Regions from separate parts of the Duganella sp. HH101 genome, predicted to be linked through region 3. Evidence: riboswitches for the same ligand, from Rfam matches in the RefSeq annotation. Region 3 holds a riboswitch; each other region holds the start of a gene.
What was found. A riboswitch is a leader RNA that binds a small molecule or an ion and turns the genes downstream of it on or off. The one in region 3 is predicted to bind cobalamin.

Region 1: linked by a shared signal. The riboswitch ahead of DUGA2_RS06410 (energy-coupling factor ABC transporter permease) and the one ahead of DUGA2_RS31530 (TonB-dependent receptor domain-containing protein) in region 3 are both predicted to bind cobalamin.
Region 2: linked by a shared signal. The riboswitch ahead of DUGA2_RS14835 (TonB-dependent receptor) and the one ahead of DUGA2_RS31530 (TonB-dependent receptor domain-containing protein) in region 3 are both predicted to bind cobalamin.
Region 4: linked by a shared signal. The riboswitch ahead of DUGA2_RS30965 (MotA/TolQ/ExbB proton channel family protein) and the one ahead of DUGA2_RS31530 (TonB-dependent receptor domain-containing protein) in region 3 are both predicted to bind cobalamin.

Annotation. Positions count from the first base shown of each region.
Region 1 is NZ_LRON01000003.1:285,286-290,083, reverse strand. Features, by position in the region: gene DUGA2_RS06425 (energy-coupling factor ABC transporter ATP-binding protein) at 1-640, opposite strand, end outside; gene cbiQ (cobalt ECF transporter T component CbiQ) at 637-1,371, opposite strand; gene DUGA2_RS06415 (energy-coupling factor ABC transporter substrate-binding protein) at 1,361-1,708, opposite strand; gene DUGA2_RS06410 (energy-coupling factor ABC transporter permease) at 1,705-2,388, opposite strand; cobalamin riboswitch at 2,504-2,697, opposite strand; gene cobA (uroporphyrinogen-III C-methyltransferase) at 2,782-3,501, shown strand; gene map (type I methionyl aminopeptidase) at 3,503-4,270, opposite strand; gene DUGA2_RS06395 (ParD-like family protein) at 4,267-4,479, opposite strand; gene DUGA2_RS06390 (AraC family transcriptional regulator) at 4,565-4,798, shown strand, end outside.
Region 2 is NZ_LRON01000008.1:116,412-121,209, reverse strand. Features, by position in the region: gene DUGA2_RS14840 (cobalamin-binding protein) at 1-388, opposite strand, end outside; gene DUGA2_RS14835 (TonB-dependent receptor) at 388-2,403, opposite strand; cobalamin riboswitch at 2,484-2,659, opposite strand; gene DUGA2_RS14830 (class III extradiol ring-cleavage dioxygenase) at 2,771-3,568, shown strand; gene ylqF (ribosome biogenesis GTPase YlqF) at 3,591-4,541, opposite strand; gene DUGA2_RS14820 (OPT family oligopeptide transporter) at 4,675-4,798, shown strand, end outside.
Region 3 is NZ_LRON01000042.1:17,606-22,403, reverse strand. Features, by position in the region: gene cobT (nicotinate-nucleotide--dimethylbenzimidazole phosphoribosyltransferase) at 1-437, shown strand, start outside; gene DUGA2_RS31540 (adenosylcobinamide-GDP ribazoletransferase) at 443-1,225, shown strand; gene DUGA2_RS31535 (histidine phosphatase family protein) at 1,230-1,781, shown strand; cobalamin riboswitch at 1,815-2,047, shown strand; gene DUGA2_RS31530 (TonB-dependent receptor domain-containing protein) at 2,148-4,007, shown strand; gene DUGA2_RS31525 (iron ABC transporter permease) at 4,085-4,798, shown strand, end outside.
Region 4 is NZ_LRON01000037.1:4,025-8,822, forward strand. Features, by position in the region: gene DUGA2_RS30955 (cation-translocating P-type ATPase) at 1-1,330, shown strand, start outside; gene cueR (Cu(I)-responsive transcriptional regulator) at 1,327-1,713, shown strand; cobalamin riboswitch at 1,715-1,936, shown strand; gene DUGA2_RS30965 (MotA/TolQ/ExbB proton channel family protein) at 2,114-2,710, shown strand; gene DUGA2_RS30970 (DUF2149 domain-containing protein) at 2,712-3,047, shown strand; gene DUGA2_RS30975 (cobaltochelatase subunit CobN) at 3,034-4,798, shown strand, end outside.

The DNA.
Region 1 (4,798 bases), on a different contig from region 3:
CGTCGGCCCAGCGCAGCGCGAAGTCGATGTCGTGGGTGGACAGCAGTACTGTCACGCCGCGCGCGGCGAGGCGGTCCAGCAGCGCGGCCAGTTCGGTTTGCATGGGGGCGTCCAGGCCCGCCATGGGTTCGTCCAGCAGCAGCACGTCGGGTTCCATCGCCAGCACGCCGGCGATGCAGACGCGCTTCTTCTGGCCGAAGCTCAGTTGGTGCACGGCGCGGCGCGCGTGGCCGCGCAGGCCGACGGCGTCCAGCGCGGCGGCGACGCGGGTGCGCACTTCGGCGGCGTCCAGGCCGAGGTTCAAGGGGCCGAAGGAAACGTCTTCCTCGACCAGTGCGGAGAACAGCTGGCGGTCCGGGTTCTGGAACACCAGGCCCACGCGGCTGCGTAGCGCGGTGAGTCCCTGGCGGCTGTAATCGAAGGGCTGGCCGTCGACGCGCAGCGTGCCGGCGGTCGGGCGCAGCAAGCCGTTCAGGTGTTGCAGTACGGTGGTCTTGCCGGCGCCGTTGGCGCCCAGCAGCGCGTAGCGGCGGCCGCGTTGCAGCGCCAGCGTGCAGTCGCGCAGGCCGGTGCTGCCGTCCGGGTAGATATGGTCGACGGCTTGCAGCTCAAGCTGCGGCGTGCTCACGGGGGCGTTCACAGACGATCTCCCACGGCGATCGCCAGCATCAGCGCGCCTGCCAGCGCGGCCCACGCCTGCTGGCGCCGAGCCAGCGGATAGACGGCGGGCAGGAAGCGCAGCGTACCCTGGTAGGCGCGGGCGTCGGCGGCCATTTGCAGGGCGGCGGCGCGCTGCCACACCTGGACCGCCATCTGGCCCGCCAGCAGGCCGGTGGAGCGCCATGCCTGGCGCAAGTTGCGATAGCCGAGGCGCGCGCTCTGCGCGGTGATGCTTTCGTCCCAGGCCTGGCGCATAACGAAGAGCATGCGGTAGCAAAGCACCATCAGGTCGAGCAGCAGCTCGGGCGTGCGCAGGCGCCGCAGCAGGTTGAGCAGATCCGGCAGGGGCGTGGTCAGCACGAGGCCGAGCAGCGCGGCCAGCATGGCGAGCGAGCGCAGGGCGGTATGTTCGATGGTCGGCAGCATGGCGGTGGTGAGGCCCCACTGGCCATGGGCGTCGGGGCCGACCAGCATGGTCAGGCAGGACAGCAGCAGGAAGCCGAGCGGCGGCAGCGCCACTTGCAGGTAGGCGCGCGGGTTCACGCGTGCGCCGCACAGCGCGGCCAGCATCAGCAACGTCGCCAGTGCGCCCAGTGCGGCGGGACTGCGTGCAAGCCAGGCCGCGACGATGCCGGCCAGCGCAAACCACGCCTTGGCCGACGGCGCTACGTCGCGCCAGCGGCTCGCGTACGCCGACGCCTCAATCAGCACGGCGGTCCTGGGACGATCCGGCAGCAGCGTCCCGGCGCGCGCGTTCGCGGGCGAAGGACAGGCCAAGCCAGAAGCCGATCACGCCGGCGCCGGTGGCCGCTTGCAGCGCGAACAGCAGCGAGGCGATTTCCGGGCTGGCCGGCGAGAAGACTGGCGCGAACCACGGCTGGTAGCCGGGCGCGATATCGCCGATGGCCCGCTGTGCGCGGTCGTCGGCGCCGGCGAAGATCGCGGGTGCTTCAGAGCCGGGCGCCGCAGGCGGCGCGCTCACCAGCCATAGCGGCAGCACCGTCAGCAAAATGATCGCCAACCATAGCAGGCAGGTACGGGCCTTCATGCGCCCTCCTTCCGCGCGCTTAAACGCATCACCGGCAGCGCGCGCAGTTCGTGGGAATTGAAGCGCACCATGGCGTTCACCACCAGCACCGTCAGCAAGCCTTCGCTGATGGCGATCGGCACCTGCGTCAGCGCGAAGATGCCGGCGAACTTGAAGAACGATACGCCGAACCCGCCTGCCGCAGCAGGGAAGGCCAGCGCCAGTTGCGCCGAGGTGGTCACGTACGTGGCCAGGTCGCCGAGGCTGGCGGCGAGGAACACCGCCACGGAGCGCGACAGGCCCAGCGCCGATACGGCGCGCAGCACGCCGTAGGACACGAACGGCCCGACGATGGCCATCGAGAACAGGTTGGCGCCCAGCGTGGTCAGGCCGCCGTGCGCCATCAGCAGCGCCTGGAACAGCAGCACGACAAAGCCGACCGGCACCATCGCGGCGGGGCCGAACAGGGCGGCGCCGAGGCCCACTCCCGTCGGGTGCGAACAACTGCCCGTCACCGACGGCAGCTTGAGCGCCGACAGCAGGAAGGCGAATGCGGCGGCCACGCCCAGCAGCATGCGCCGCTCGGGATGGGCGTGCAGGTCGCGGCCGATGGCGCGCAAGCCCCAGGCCAGAAAAGGTAAGGAAACGGCTGCCCAGCCGAGCGCGTGCGCTGGCGGCAAAAAGCCTTCCATGATGTGCATTCGAAACCTCCCGTCGAATGGGCGATATGGACACCAAGGACAGGGGCAGGAGAGGACGGTCGACAGCAGCGCGGACGGAAAGCCGGTCGACAGCGGCTTCCCCTTACCCCGGAGAATGGTGCTGGACTTTTTGGGCCGGTATTCTGGCTCGCCTTCATCCTTCTCCGTGTCTTCCCGCGTGTTACGGCAGTGACGTGATGACGGAGTCGTCTGGCTTACAGCAGCGGGGGCTGCACCGGAATTACACCGGTTTCCCGTTTAACGCCTATCCCCGCAGGGATTCGGCGCACCCAAGCGTCGCATCTTACACTAGGCCCCATAGCGTGCCAAGCGAAACCCAAACCGTGCGGTAGCCGGTATCATTCGCCCTGGAACATCACTCAAAGGATAGCAATGGCAGCGCTGGGAAAAGTCTATTTGATCGGAGCGGGACCGGGCGCGGCCGACCTGATCACGGTGCGCGGCGCGCGTTTGCTGGCGCAGGCCGAGGTGGTTTTATACGACGCGCTGGTGACGCCGGAGATGCTGGCGCTGTGCGCGCAGGCGGAGCTGATTTCGGTCGGCAAGCGCTCGGGCCAGCGCTCCACCGCGCAGACGGCGATCAACCAGCAGCTGGTCGAATGCGCGCAGCGCTATCAAATGGTGGTGCGGCTCAAGGGCGGCGATCCGATGCTGTTCGGCCGTGCCGACGAGGAGTTGCGCGCACTGGAAGCGGAGGGCATCGAGGTCGAAGTCGTACCCGGCATCACCACCGCGCTGGCCGCCGCCGCCGCCACCAAGCAGCCGCTGACCCGGCGCGGTGTGGCCCGCAGCGTGGCCTTCTTCACCTCCAGCACCGCGCCCGGCGAGCCGGACCATCCCGCGCTGCCGGCGACGGACACGCTGGTTCAATACATGGGCGGCCGCGAAGCCGTCGGCACCGCCACCCGTTTGCTGGCCGAGGGACGCCGTCCCGATCTGCCGGTGGTGGTGGTGGAAAATTGCAGCCGCGCCGACCAGCGCATCCGGCGCCTGACGCTGTCGCGCCTGGGCGAAGGATTGGATGCGACGGAAGGGCCGGTGCTGGTGATGATCGGCGAGGCGCTGCAATTGCGCCAGCATCAACCGGTGTGATTTAGTTCGGCGATCTCTCTTCGGGGCGCAGCGTCAACACCTGCACGCCGTGCCGCGTCACCGCCACCGTATGCTCGAACTGCGCGGACAATTTTCCATCCGTGGTGACGACGGTCCAGCCGTCGTCTTCGGTATGCACGGTGCGGCGGCCCTGGTTGAGCATGGGCTCGATGGTGAACACCATCCCTTCCTGTAGCACCAGTCCGGTCTTCGGTTTGCCCCAATGCAGCACCTGCGGCGGTTCGTGCATTTCGCGGCCTATGCCGTGGCCGCAATATTCCTTGACCACCGTGTAGCCGGAGCGCCGCGCATGGCGCTCGATCGCGTGGCCCACGTCGCCCAGCCTGGCGCCCGGCCGCACGGTGCGGATGCCGTGCCACATCGCTTCGTAGGTCGTTTGCACCAGCCGCTTGGCCGATGCCGAGACGGCGCCGACGAAGTAGGTCTTGCTGGAGTCGGCGATGAAGCCGTTCTTCTCCAGCGTGATATCGAAGTTCACGATATCCCCGTCCTGCAGGATATCGCCGGCCGACGGCACGCCGTGGCACACCACGTGGTTGCGCGAGGAATTCAGCGCATAGGCATAGCCGTACTGCCCCTTGCTGGCCGGGCGCGCCTTGAGTTCGCTCACGATGTAGCGGTCGACCAGGTCGTTCACTTCCATGGTCGACATGCCGATCAGGTCCAGCTTGTCCAGCTGGCCGAACACGCTCGCCAGCAGCTTGCCCGATTCCGCCATCAAGGCGATTTCTTCCGGCCGCTTGGTCATGCGGCCGCCACCCGCAAGGGGGGTATCTCGACCCCGGCGGCCCGCATCTCCCGCGCCACGATCTCGTTGAACGTCAGCGTGGGATGCATTTCGCTCAGCATGCCCATCTTGACCCAGAAGGCCGCCTGGGCGTTGATGGAGCGGCAGCCTACGGTGCTGGCCTTGCGGATCTGGTCGTGCAGATCGTCGTCGATGTTAACTATGCCCATGATGTATCCTATATACGAAACGTATACGAATTATATATTCGTGTTGGCAAGCCGCGCAAGCGGCAAGATGTATTAAAGTAACGCCATGGACCCACTCTCGGATGTACTGTCATTGCTGAAACCGCGCAGCTATGTGTCCGCCGGCTTCGACGCGGGCGGGGACTGGTCCGTCCGTTTCTCGCAGCAGCAGAACTTCATCAAATGCTGCACGGTGGTGTCGGGCCAGTGCTGGCTGGCGGTGGATGGCGTGCCGGAGGCTATGCACCTGACGGCCGGCGATTGCTTCGTGCTGGGCAGCGGCCGCACGTTCCGGCTGGCC
Region 2 (4,798 bases), on a different contig from region 3:
AGATCGGGATGCCCAGGCTTTTCAGCTGGTCGAGCTGGCGGGCGGTGTTCCCGCTTTTCCATACCACCAGCAGGTCCGGGCGCAGCGCCAGCACATGCTCCATGTCGATGGTGGCGTTGCTGCCCACCTGCGGGATGCGCTTGGCCGCTTCCGGATAGTCGCTGTAGTTCATGACGCCGACCACGCGTTCGCCGCCGCCGGCCGCAAACAGCAGTTCGGTGATGTGCGGCGCCATCGAGATGATGCGCTGCGCCGGCCTGGCGACGGTGACGCTGTTGCCGGCGTCGTCCTTCACCGTGACGGCAGGTTGAGCGCACACCGGCGCGCAGGCCAGCGCCAGCCAAGGCAATAGCTGCGCAGGGCGAACGGTCGTGGTCGGGGTGCGCATCAGAACTCGTAGCGGGCCGACAGTTTCAGCTGGCGGCCGTCGGCGGCGTAGATAGCGCCCTGGATGCCGTCCTTGCAGCTGAAGGCTTGCGAGAAGTAGCGCTTGTCGGCCAGGTTCAGGCCCGACACCGCGAACTCCCACTGGCCCAGCTTGCGGGCGTAGCGCGCATCCAGCGTGGTGTAGGCAGGGATCTGCGCCGGGCACTTGTTGTCGAAGTCCGCGCCGTTGCGCTGGCTGTCCACCCACTGCACGCCGACATCGGCGGTGTGGCCGGTGGCCAGGGTCCAGCTCAGGCGCGCGGTCAGCGTGTTCTTCGGCACCAGCATCATTTCCTTGCCGTTGTAGGCGCCCTCGGTGAATTTGGCGTCCACGTGCTGGTAGTGCGCGTTGACGCTCCAGTTGGCGTTGATCCGCTGCTCGGCATCGAGCTCGAAGCCTTCGCGGCGGGTCGCCGCCAGGTTGGTGTTGGCGTAGATCGTCGGATCGTAGAAGATCTCGTTGGTCAGGTTGTGGCGGAATACGCGGCCGGTGATCTTCTGCGCGGCGGTGCCATAGCTCACGCCCAGCTCCAGGTCATGCGACTGCTGCGGCGCCAGCGGCTTGTTGAAGCCCGGGGTGTAGGCGTTTTCATCGGAATTGGCGACACGGTAGCTTTGGCCAGCCTTGCCGTAGACGGTCAGCTTCGCGACTGGCATGTAGCTCGCCTGCAGCTCCCAGGCGTTCAGGCCTTGCGACACTTTGTAGCCGGTGCTGCCGAAACTCACGGCATCGCTGAAGTCCTTGTTGAAGATCTCGCGGCGCACGCCGGCCGACACGCGGCCTTCATGGGCGGCGTCAAAACGCAGTTCGTCGCGGACGTACAGGGCCTTCGAATGCTGCGTCGCATCGGCTGCGGAGTACTTGGCGCTGGTGGCCGTGGTGCGATTCCAGACGGTCCAGTCGAAGCCGGCCACCATCTCGTTCAGCAGGCCGCCGATCTCGCCCAGGCGGCGCACGCGCGGCGAGAACTGAGTCTGCTTGCTGTCGTAGGTGGTGATCGACGGCGGGCCGCCGAAGGAGTAGGCGGATTCCGCCTTCTTCTTGCGGTACGACAGATCGGCCGCCAGCTCATAGCCGCCGATGCGGCGCTGGGCGAAGGCGGTGAAGCGGTCGCTGTCGAGCGTGGCGTAATCGTCGGGAGTCTTGCTCTGGCGCGGATTGGCGTTGTACTCTGCCTCGCTCAGCGAGCCGGGAAGGCGCATGTCCTGGCGCGCGCCTTCGTAGCGGAAGCCTGCGCGGCCGGCGTTGTCGAACCATTGCGCGCCGCCGCTGAAGTGGGTCTGCTTGAATTCGTTGTTGTCGCGGTAGTTGTCGGTGCGCTGGGTGTCCAGCGTGGCGTCGGCGGCGAAGCCGTCCCAGGCCTGGAAGCCGGACGCGCGCACTTCGCCGGCGCGGAACTGGCCGCCCTCGACGAACACGCTGCCGCGGCGGCTGTTCTTGACCGGGCGCTTGGTGACGATGTTGATCACGCCGCCGGTGGCGCCGTCGCCGTACAACACGCTGGCGCCGCCGCGCGTGATTTCGATGTGGTCCACGGTGTAGATCGGGATGGTCGACAGGATGGCGCTGCTCAGTTCATTCTCCGACAGGCGTACGCCGTCCAGCACGATCACCATGTTCTGGCTGCTGTTGCTGCCGAAGCCGCGCAGGTCCAGGCCGAAGTCCGGGCTGCCGTCCAGGCTTTGGCGGCCGTAGACGCCGCCTACTTTGCGGATCGCGGCGTTGACGTCGTTGGCGCCGGCGCGCTGGATCTCTTCCGCGCTGATGATGGTGGCGCCGATCGGGGCCAGCGCCGGGTCGGCGTCGAAACGCGAACCGGTGATGACGATCGGTGCCAGCATCTGGGCGACCTGCGCGCCGGCGGTGGCGCCGGCAGCGGCGGCATCTTGCGCCAGGGCGGCGACGGGAACGGCGGCGGTGAAGCACAGGGAAACGGCGGCGGCCAGCAGGCGCGGTTGGAAAGCGGTGGAGTGCATGTCAGATCATTTTCAAAAGAGACATCCGCCTGCGTCCCCGCAAGCCGGAAGTGTACGGAAGCCGCGCGGATCGCATCACGCGCGCTTCCCCCTGGTCTGGCCGGTATCCGGGCTGGCAAGGCGCTCAAGCGGCCTTGCGTTACCGTTGCGGGGGCAGCACACCTTGGCCGTCACGCTGCGAGCGTGGGCGGCCTGTGTTTCCCGTTTAACTGCACATGTGAGCACATGGGCAAGCACCAGAACCCCGGCATTATACGCCCCTGCCCCGTATCATTAACTTTTTAGATATGACCTATCTACATTTCGCGCATTGATTGCAACAGCTTCCGTCCTTATAGTGAGTTCAACCTCACACCGGAGCTTTACCATGCATGCATTGCCCAGCTATTTCCTTTCCCACGGCGGCGGCCCCTGGCCGTTCATGATGGACCAGGTGGGCCATCTGTACGGCCAGCTGGACGCGTCGCTGCGCGACATCCCGCGCCAGCTCGGCGTGACGCCGAAGGCGGTGCTGGTGATCACGGCGCACTGGGAGGGCCGCGATTTCACGGTGTCGTCGTCGGCACGGCCGCCGATGATCTACGACTACGGCGGCTTCCCGCCGCACACGTATGAGGTGCAGTACAAGGCGCCGGGTGCGCCGGAGCTGGCGGCGCAGGTTAAGCAGCTGCTCGATGCGGGCGGTTTCCCGGCGCAGCTGGATCCGCAGCGCGGCTTCGACCACGGCACCTTCAGCGCCATGTATCCGGTGTATCCGGATGCGGACGTGCCCATCGTGCAGCTGTCGCTCAAGCACGGCCTCGATCCGTTGACGCACCTGGAGGCGGGACGTTTGCTGGCGCCCTTGCGCGAGCAGGGCGTGCTGATCGTCGGCAGCGGCCTCAGTTACCACAACCTGCGCGCGTTCAACGCCCAGGGTGCGGCGGCCTCGCACGCCTTCGACGGCTGGCTGCGCGCGACCATGGCGCTGCCGCCGCAGCAACGCGCGGCGCAGTTGATGGAGTGGGAAAAGGCGCCGGCTGCGCGCATGGCGCATCCACGCGAGGAGCATCTGCTGCCGTTGATGGTGGCGCTGGGCGCGGCGGAGAACGAGGCGGCCAGCGTCCCCTATCACGAGGACGCGTTCATGGGATCGCTGGCGGTGAGCAGCTTCCGCTTCGGTTAAATCCGGGGTCAGGTCCCCGGATTTAGGTGCCGCGCTTGCCGTTGGCGTAGGCTTCGGCCTTGGCGGCGGCGATCGCGGCTTTCTCGGCCGCCTTCACCGCCATCTCGGCGTCATGCACGTCCAGCCGCTCCTTGCGGTTGGCCGGCGTCTCCAGCGAGATGCGGCCCAGGATGCCGCTGCGGTAGTCGCCCAGGAAGGTGTGCGAGGCTTTTTCGAAATCGAGGTCGCCGCCCTTCTGGCGGAAGCCGCGCTTGGCCGCCACGCCCTCCACCACTGCGATGCCGTCGAACGTCTCGATATCCTTGAAGCCGTAGCGCGCCACCAGCAGCTGCGGGTAGTACTTCAGCATCTCGTCGGCCAGGAACACCGCCACTTCCTCTTCGATCAGCGCGTTCGAGCCGATCGCGTGGCTGGCGGCCAGCATCAGGCCGTCGCTCGGCAGCGCGATCTTCGGCCACAGCATGCCCGGCGTGTCGACCAGGATGGTGTTCTTGTCCAGGTAAAGCTTTTGCTGCTGCTTGGTGACGGCCGGCTCGTCGCCGACCTTGGCCACCTTGCGCTTGAGCAGCGCGTTCATCAGCGTCGACTTGCCGACGTTGGGGATGCCCATGATCATGATACGCAGCGGCTTGGTCGGCACGCCGCGGTGCGGCGCCAGCTGCTTGGCCAGTTCCGGCACGCGGGCCACGTCGGCCGGCTTCTTGGTCGTCATCGCGAACGCGGTCACGCCTTCCTGCGCGTTGTAATAAGCCACCCAGGCCGCCGTGGCGGCCGGATCGGCCAGGTCGACCTTGTTGAGGATCTTCAGGCACGGACGCTGGCGGAACTTGCGCAGCTCCTCCACCATCGGGTTGGTGCTGGCCTCGGGCAGGCGCGCGTCGACCACCTCGATCACCAGATCGGTGTTCTCCATCTGCTCGGCCGCCTTCTTCTTGGCGGCGTTCATATGCCCTGGGTACCATTGTATCGACATGCTCTGACCTTCAAAATCGTTCTGACAATCCGCTATTTTACCTGCTGGCCCGACTGGACTTCGGATATCATGAGGCGCTTTTCCCTTTTTCTGACCATATAAACAATATTATTTCTCCACCGGAGTGCTGAAGATGAGCATAGCTGCACCGTCCAACCCCAAGGAAATCACCGTTCGCGGCATCATCCTTGGCATACTGATCACGCTGGTCTTCACGGCGGCTCAGGTCTACCTGGGGCTGAAAGTGGGCCTGACGT
Region 3 (4,798 bases):
CTGCCGAAGGCATTCTGCATAAGCAGCACGTGATCGAAGCGGCAGTGGCCAAACACACCGCCGCAGTGGAGCCGCTGGACGTACTGGCCACCTTCGGGGGATTGGAAATCGCCATGATGGCCGGCGCCATGCTGAAAGCGGCCGAACTACGCAAAGTGCTGCTGATCGACGGCTTCATCGTCACCAGCGCGCTGCTGGTTGCGGCACGCGTGCAACCGGCGATCCTGGATTACTGCGTCTTCGCCCACTGCTCCAACGAAAACGGCCACCTGCAGATGCTGGCCGCGCTTGGCGCGAAGCCGCTGCTGAATCTGGGCCTGCGCCTGGGCGAAGGCACCGGCTGCGCACTGGCCCTGCCGCTGCTGCATGCTTCGGTCAACTTCCTGAACCAGATGGCCACGTTCGAATCGGCCCAGGTCAGCGAGAAGTCCGAGTAAGCGCCGTGCATCAACTACGCCTGTTCTTCACCGCACTCCAGTTCTTCACCCGCCTGCCGATTCCTGGCTGGGTGGGGTTCGATGCCGCGTGGCTGAACCAGGCCTCGCGCTACTTCCCGCTGGTCGGCGTGGTGGTGGCAGCGATTGCGGCCGGCGTCTATGCGCTCGCGGCCTGGATCTTCCCCGCGCCGGTCGCCGTGCTGCTGTCGACCGCCGCCGGCATCTACGCCACCGGCGCCTTCCACGAAGACGGCTTCGCCGACATGTGCGATGGCTTTGGCGGCGGCATGACGACGGAGCGCGTATTGGAGATCATGAAGGACTCGCGCATCGGCGCCTATGGCGCCATCGGCATCATCTGCCTGCTCGGTACAAAATGCGCGACGCTGTCCATGCTGCCGCCGCTGGCTGCGATCGCCGCACTGCTCGTCGCCCACCCGCTATCGCGCCTGATGGCCTCCTCCCTGATCTGGCGCCTCGATTACGCGCGCGCCGAAGGCAAGGCTAAACCGCTGGCACAAAAGATGAGCACCATTGAATTCCTGCTAGCAGCCGTCACCGCTGCCATTCCCGCACTGGCGATGATCGCCTGCGGATGGCTGACCTGGAGCGCACTGGCGACCGGCATCGTCGCGGCCGGCATCGCCACCATCTGGCTGGCCCGCAAATTCGTCCGCCGCATCGCGGGCTACACGGGCGACTGCCTCGGCGCGGTGCAGCAACTCAGCGAAGTGGCGTTCTACCTGTGCGTACTGGCCAGCATGCACCACGGCGCCCTCCCCTGGTAACGCCGTGCAGCTGATACTGGTCCGTCATCCGCAGCCGCTGATCGCTCCTGGCGTGTGCTACGGCCGCAGCGATCTGGCGGTCGCGCCGGAACAACTGGCGCAGACACTGGCCGCGCTGACAGCCACACTGCCGCGCGGCCGCCCTATATATAGCAGCCCGCTACAACGCTGCGCCACCCTGGCTACGCAACTGGCGGCGCCGCTGCAATCCGCCCCTCCGCTATTCGACGCCCGCATCGCGGAAATCGACTTCGGCGACTGGGAGCTGCGGCCCTGGGACGATATCCCCCGCGCCGACATCGACGCTTGGGCCGCCGATCTTGTCCAATACCGTCCCGGCGGCGGCGAAAGCGTGCTGCAAATGGCCTGCCGCATCGCGGCCTTCCACGCCGACCTCCAGCGCCAGCAGCGGGATGCCATCATCATCTGTCATGCCGGCGCGATGCGTCTGCTGTCGGCCAGCCACGCAGGCCTGGCTCCCGCCGACATGGCCATGCAAGGGGCCCAAAACCCGCATCAAATCGCCTATGGCGCCACGCTGACGCTGCAAAGCTGAACCGCCGCCCCATGACCGTTGCGGCACAAACCCGTATAATGACGGGGTTTTGGTGCCCGCGCGTCTGTCCAGATGCGCAGTTAAACGGGAAACACGAAGCTCTCGGCTCACGCAGCCAAGGCCCACGTGTGCTGCCCCCGCAACGGTAAGCAAGTGTCGCAATGCATGCGCGACAAACCACCTCTGACAACCACTGTGCTCCGCATGGGAAGGTGAGGCGGTTTAACTTGCCAGCCCGGATACCGGCCAAATCAGGTGGAAGCGAACGAACTGGATGAGCGCAACAGGCGATTCCCGGTTCTCCGCTTCTGTTCAATCTGGCCCACGGGGACGTCGGCCGGTTGCTATTAACAGAAAAACTACATCATGACCCTTCGTATCTCCCGTCCAGCGGCCCTGACGTCGCTGGCGCTGGCAATGGCCGCCTCCTATGCCCACGCCGAACCGACCGCCGGCACCGTGCTCGTCACCGCAACCCGCCACCCGCAGGCGCTGGCCGACGTGATCAGCGACAGCGTGACCATCAGCCCCGAACAGATCGCCGAATCCGGCGCCGGCTCCATCGTCGACCTGCTGCAACGCCAGCGCGGCATCGAGATCGCCCGCACCGGCGGCGCCGGCACCAACTCCACCGTGTTTATCCGCGGCGCCAACAGCAACCAGAATATCGTGCTGGTCGACGGCGTGCGTATCGGCTCGTCCACCACCGGCGCCGCCAACTGGAGCGCCATTCCGCTGACCGCCGTCGATCATATCGAAATCATCTACGGCCCACTGAGCTCCCTTTATGGCGCGGACGCCATCGGCGGCGTGATCCAGATCTTCACCAAGAAGGGCAAGGGCGCACCGGCGTTGACCGCCTTCGCCGGCTACGGCACCGACAACACCCGCGAAGCCGACGCTTCGATCTCCGGCGCCACCGGCGGTGAACACAGCATCAGCTACGCGATCAGCGCCGGCAAGGAAAAATCGGACGGCTTCTCGGCCACCCGCCCAGCCATCGGCAAAGCCTACAACGCCGACAAGGACGGCTACGACCACGAAAGCGCAGCAGCCCAATTCGGCCTGCGCCTGGCCGAAGGCCACGAAGTCGGCGCGCTGCTCCTGCACAGCAAGCTCGAATCCCAGTACGACAACGGCGCTGCCGCCTTCGATGTGCGCTCGAATGCAAAACTCGAAAACGCCGCCATCTACAGCAAGAACCAGATCCTGCCGATCTGGCAAAGCCTGGTGCAGTACTCGCAGACCAAGGACGAAGGCGCCACCTACAGCAGCCCCCTGGCTTCCGGCTATTCCCAGATCAACACCAAGCAGACCGACTTCACCTGGCAGAATGATGTGCAGGTCGGCGCCGACGTGCTGCAACTGCTGTACAGCCACCGTAAAGAAGAAGTCGAGACCAACGGCTTCAAACTGGATAACCCGCAGCGCACCACCAACTCCTTCGCGGCTTCGTACAACGCCCGCCGTGGCGACAACCTGTTCACCGCCAGCGCGCGCCGCGACAAATCGATGTACGGCGCGAAGACCACCGGCTCCCTCGGCTATGGCTACAACTTCACGCAGGCGCTGCGCGCCACCGCCAGCTATGGCACCAGCTTCCGCGCACCGACCTACAATGAGCTGTACTACCCGTCCTACGGCAATCCACGCAACAAGCCGGAGCTGGGCAAGAACGCCGAAATCGGTCTGCGCTACGACAGCGGCGCCACCGCACTCAGCGCCAGCTACTATCGCAATCGCCTGACCGACCTGCTGGTCAACACCAACCCGTGCCCGTTCGGCTCCGCCGGCTACACCAGCGGTTGCGCCTACAACGTCAACCACGCCCTGCTTGAAGGCTTGACGCTGTCCGCGAGCCAGCAACTGGGCCGCTTCAACCTCGCCGCCAACGTCGACCTGCAAGACCCGAAGGACGAAACCAGCGGCAAGCGCCTGCAACGTCGCGCCAAAAAACACGGCAACCTGCTGGCCGACTACAGCGCCGGCGCCTGGAAGGCCGGCGTGGAGCTCCAGCTGTCCGGCGACCGCTATGACGATGCAGCCAACAATAACCGCCTGGGCGGCTATGGCCTGGTCAACCTGTACGCGACCTATCACTTCAACCGTGACTGGTCGGCGCTGGTCCGCTGGAACAACATCAACGACAAACAGTACGACCTGGCGCGCAACTACGCCACGCCAATGTCCAAGCTGTTCGCCGGCATCCGCTACGGCTACAAATAAGCAGTAATGGTGTAACCTGCCGGGCGTGGAGCGCATCCGCCGCGCGCCCGGCAGCCTCTCTTTTTTGAAAGCAGTGCATGCATTCTTTCTCCCGCAACCTGCGACAGCGCGCCGCCATCACCCTGATCGGGTTGGTGCTGTTCGCGTTTGCCAGCCTCATTTTCTCGGGCATGACCGGTTCGGTCTCGATTCCCCTCTCTGACATTCCCGCAGCAATCGGTGAACTGCTGCATGGCCAGACCCAAACCCTGGCATCGACCCTGCTCGACCTGCGCCTGAGCCGCGCGCTGACCGCCTTCGTCACCGGCTCGGCCCTGTCGCTGGCGGGGGTGATGATGCAGGCGCTGCTGCGCAACCCATTGGCCGATCCCTATGTGCTTGGCATTTCCGCCGGCGCCTCGGTCGGCGCGCTGGCAGCGCTGCTGTTCGGCTGCGCCATCTGGATGGTCGACGCCTCGGCCTTCGCCGGCGCGGTCGCCGTCTCGATGATGTTGTATCTGCTGGCCCGGCGCGACCTGCGCGGCGGCGCGGCGGCCGACGGCGGCACCGCCCTGCTGCTGCTGACCGGCGTGATCCTGTCTTCCGCCTGCATGGCGCTGGTGACGCTGATGCTGTCCATCGCCCCGGAAAGCCGCTTGCGCAGCATGGTGTTCTGGATGATCGGCGACCTGGCCGGCGCACCAATGCGCGCGCTGCCATGGATAGTGCTAGCAGGCGCCCTGGTATTCGCACTGCGCAGCGCCCGCTCCATGAACGTGATGGCGCTGCACGCCGAAGCTGCAGCCACGCTG
Region 4 (4,798 bases), on a different contig from region 3:
GGTGCGGGTGACGGCGGTGGGCGCGGAGAGCACGCTGGCGCGCATCATACGTCTGGTCGAGGATGCGCAGGCGGCCAAGGCGCCGGTGCAGCATCTGGTGGACGGCGTCAGCGCGGTGTTCGTGCCTGTGGTGCTGGTGCTGGCGGCGCTGACGCTGGCTGGCTGGTGGCTGGCGACCGGCGACGCCGAACGGGCCATCATCAATGCGGTGGCGGTGATGGTGATCGCCTGCCCATGCGCGCTGGGATTGGCGACGCCCGCCGCCATCATGGCCGGCACCGGCGTGGCCGCGCGCTACGGAATACTGATCAAGGATGCGGAAGCGCTGGAGCTGGCGCATCGCATCACCACCGTGGCGTTCGACAAGACCGGCACGCTCACCGAAGGCAAGCCGTCGCTTGTTGCGCTGGAACCAGCCGGCATCGATGAGGCGCGGCTGCTGCAACTGGCCGCCGCCATCCAGCGCGGCAGCGAACATGCGCTGGCCCGCGCTGTTACCGATGCCGCCGACGTCGCCACCGCCAGCAGCGCCGTCACCGCCGCCGCACCGAGCGTCACCAGCGTCGCTGCATTGCCGGGCCGTGGTGTCGCGGCCACCGTCGATGGCGTGCGCCTGATCCTGGGCAGCACGCGGCTGATGCAGGAAGAGGGTGTCGCGCTGGATGCGCTGAACGCCCGCGCCGCAGAACTGGAACGGCAAGGCCTGACAATCTCCTGGCTGGCCGCTTCGAACCCGCCGCAGCCCGCGCAGCTATTGGGCCTGCTGGCCTTCGGCGACCGCATCAAACCCCAGGCCCGCGCCGCACTGCAAGCGCTGCACGACATGCACATCCAGACCATCCTGCTCACCGGCGACAACCAGGGCAGCGCCGACGCCGTCGGCAAAGCGCTGGGCGTCGGCCGCATCGTCGCCAACATGCTGCCCGCCGACAAAGCCGCGGCCGTCGCCGCGCTGAAGAGCAAAGACAGCTGCATCGCCATGGTCGGCGACGGCATCAACGACGCGCCCGCGCTGGCCGCCGCCGATGTCGGCATCGCCATGTCCAGCGGCACCGACGTCGCCATGCACGCCGCCGGCATCACCCTCATGCGCGGCGATCCCGCACTGGTGGCAGCCGCCATCTCGATCTCGCGCCGCAGCTACAGCAAGATACGCCAGAACCTGTTCTGGGCCTTCATCTACAATCTGGTCGGCATCCCGCTGGCCGCCTTCGGCCTGCTCAACCCCATGGTCGCAGGCGCCGCGATGGCGCTCAGCTCCGTCAGCGTCATCAGCAACGCCCTGCTGCTGCGCCGCTGGAAGCCGGACCACCTGAAAGGACAAGCATGAACATCGGACAAGCGGCAACAGCCAGCGGCGTCTCCGCCAAGATGATCCGCTACTACGAAAGCATCGCCCTGATCCCGGCGGGGCGGCGCAGCGAGGCCGGCTACCGCATCTACGGCGACAACGACCTGCACACGCTGCGCTTCGTCAAGCGCGGCCGCGCGCTGGGCTTCTCGCTCGACCAGATCCGCGATCTGCTGTCGCTGTGGCAGAACAAGGAGCGCGCCAGCGCCGACGTCAAGACCATCGCGCTGGGCCACGTGGCGGAGCTGAACCAGCGCATCGCCGAGCTGACCGAAATGCGCGACACCCTGCAAACGCTGGCCGGCTGCTGCCACGGCGATCACCGCCCCGACTGCCCGATTCTCCAAACTCTTGCCGGTTAAAGTATAATCGCCCGGTTTTGGTGCCCGCGCGTCTGTCCAGACGCGCAGTTAAACGGGAAACATGAAGCTGGCCACGCCAGCCAACATGTGCTGCCCCCGCAACGGTAAACAAGCGTCGTCGTTGACGACAAATCCGCCTCTTCAGACCACTGTGCCCGCGCATGGGAAGGTCAGGCGGTGTCGCTTGCCAGCCCGGATACCGGCCAAGACAGGTGGAAATGCCCAGGCATTTCTGTTCAATCCGCTCACGGGGAGGTGAGCGGCTTGCATCTGTTTTGATCTACACCTATGCATCGATTTTTCGCGCCACGGCCCTGCCGACTGGCGGCCGTGCCTTGCGCACGCGCCGTCCGCGCACCCGTGCGCCCCGATTTTTTATCCCTGCCTATTGGACCATCCCATGTTTAACCTGCCCACCGACGCGGCCGTGCACTCCATCGAGACACTGCTGTACTCCATTTCCACCATCCTGTACCTGCCCGTGCTGCTGGGGATCGCAGCGCTGGTGCTGCATATGCTCGTGTGCTTCGGCACCTTCGCCGCCGAATGGCTGGAGCGCCGCCGCGGCGTGCGCGTGCTGGTCGCCACCGCCAGGCAGGAGATGGCCGCCGTGCTGACCGCGCAGGAAGGCGAGCCGGGACTGGACGCCCGCCTCGAACGCCTGGTGCAGCGCGCCGACGCCAACGGCGTGCGCCGCCTGGATGCGGTGCGCTTCGTGGTGCGCGTCGGCCCGGCACTGGGCCTGATGGGCACCCTGATCCCGATGGGCATCTCGCTGGCCGGCCTGGCGCAGGGCAATCTGCCGAAGATGGCCGAGTCGATGACCACCGCCTTCACCGCCACCGTGGTCGGCCTGGCGTGCAGCGTCAGCGCCTATGTACTGAGCCTGGTGCGCGAGCACTGGCTGCGCACCGACCTGACCGAGATCGCCTACGTGGCCGAATCCCACCTGGCGGCGCAGGACCACAAGCCGCACCTGGTGCGCGCGGGAGCCTGAGATGCGCTATATGAACCGCCACCGCTTCAGCCGCATCGGCGAGCATAACGAAGACCCGCTGTCCGGCGTCGCCAACCTGTTCGACGCCAGCATCGTCTTCATCGTCGCCATGATGCTGGCGCTGTTCTCGGCCTGGAACATGATGGACCTGCTGGATCCGAACTCCGAAGTCACCATCGCCAAGAAAAGCGCCGACGGCCATGTCGAGGTGCTGACCAAGAAGGGCTCTGAAATCAAGGTCAGCAAAGTCAGCGACAAGCCGCTGTCTGGCTCCGGCAAGCGCCTGGGCACTGCGTACCAGCTGCCGGATGGGAAGGTCGTCTATGTACCGGAATAACAAACTGTGGGCGCTGCTGCTGTTGCTGGTGTCCCTGTGCATCGGCGGCTATGTGCACTCCGCGCAGGCGCCGCGCACGCTGGCGCTGATGCTGGGCGATGTGGAATCGCGCCCGGCGGTGCTGGCGGTGCGCGGCCTGCAGGCCGAGTTGAAGGAGTTGAACGTCGCCGTGCGCATCATCCCCGCCAACGGCATGACGCCGGCCGACCGCGCGGCGCTGACCAGCGCCGACGTAGCCGTCGTCAACGCCAAGGGCCGCCAGGCCATGGTGGGCCTGAGCGCCGAACTGCTGGCACTGCAAAAGGCGCGCCGTCCGGTGTTCGCGGTCGGCGGCGCCATCGACGACAGCCTGCGCGAGCAGGGCGTGCGCGACGATGCAAGCATACAGTCCTACCACCGCGAAGGCGGCGTGGAGAACGTGGGCAATCTGCTGCGCTACATCCTGCGCAACCATTTCGGCGCCAGGCTGTCCGTGGCGCCGGTGCATGCGATGCCGGAAGTGGGCCTGTACGACGTGGCGGCCAACCGCACGTCCAGCAGCTACGAGCAGTACCTGCAAGGCTACGCCAACTACAAGACCGGTGCGCCGTGGATCGCCGTGCCGTTTTACCGCGCCAGCCTGGTGGCGGGACAAACCCTGCCGCTGGCGGCCATCGTCGCGCGGCTGGAGGCCAGCGGCTACAACGTGCTGCCGGTGTTCGGCTATCCGTACGACGTGCCGCTGCGCTTCCTGCTCGATGAAAACGGCAAGAGCCGCGTCGAGCTGATCGTCGCGCTGGGCATGAAGGTGGGCGGCACCGCCAACACCGGCGCGCTGCTGGACAAGATCGGCGTCCCCGCCATCAACGTCATCACGCTGAGCCAGCAGTCGCTGGCGCAGTGGCAGGAATCGAAGATCGGCCTCGATATCATCGAACGCACCTGGCAGCTGGCCGGCGCCGAAGTGGCGGGCCTGATCCAGCCGACCGTGGTCGCCAGCCGCGAACGCATCAGCGATGCGCAGACCGGCCTGGCCTACGTCGAGGAGACGCCTATCCCCGAACGTATCGAGCGCCTCAACGAGCGCGTCGCCAGCTGGCTGGCCTTGCGCCAGAAGGCCAACGGCGACAAGCGCATCGCCATGATCTACTTTAACTATCCGCATGGCTCCGAGACCATCGGCGCGGCCTACCTGAACGTGCTGCCGGAAAGCCTGTGGCAGATCGTCCAGCGCCTGAAGCAGGACGGCTACCAGACCGGCGCCGCGCTGCCGCCGTCCCAGGACGAACTGCAAGGCGAGATCCAGCAGTGGGGCAACTACCCCGGCAAGTCCAAGGGCGACTACATGGCGGGCCTGAAGCATCTGGCCGAAAGCGGCCAGGCGCTGCTGGTGCCGCTGGCCGACTACCAGAAATGGTTCGCCACGCTGGCGCAGCCGCTGCGCGCATCGATCGAGAAATCCTGGGGCAAGCCGGAGAACGCACCCGTCCTGTGGCGCAACGCCAAGGGCGAGCCGTTCTTCGTCTATCCTGCGCGCCGCTTCGGCAATGTGCTGATGGCGCCGCAACCCGGCCGCGCATGGGAGCAGAACCTGGAGAAGCTGCACAACGAAGTGAGCATGCCGCCGTCGCATGAATACATCGCGTTTTATCTGTGGCTGCAGAAGGGCTTCCAGGCCAACGCCGTCATGCACATCGGCACCCACGGCACGCAGGAATGGCTGACCGGTAAAGAAGCCGGCCTGTCCGACAGCGATCCGACCGAGGCCCTGA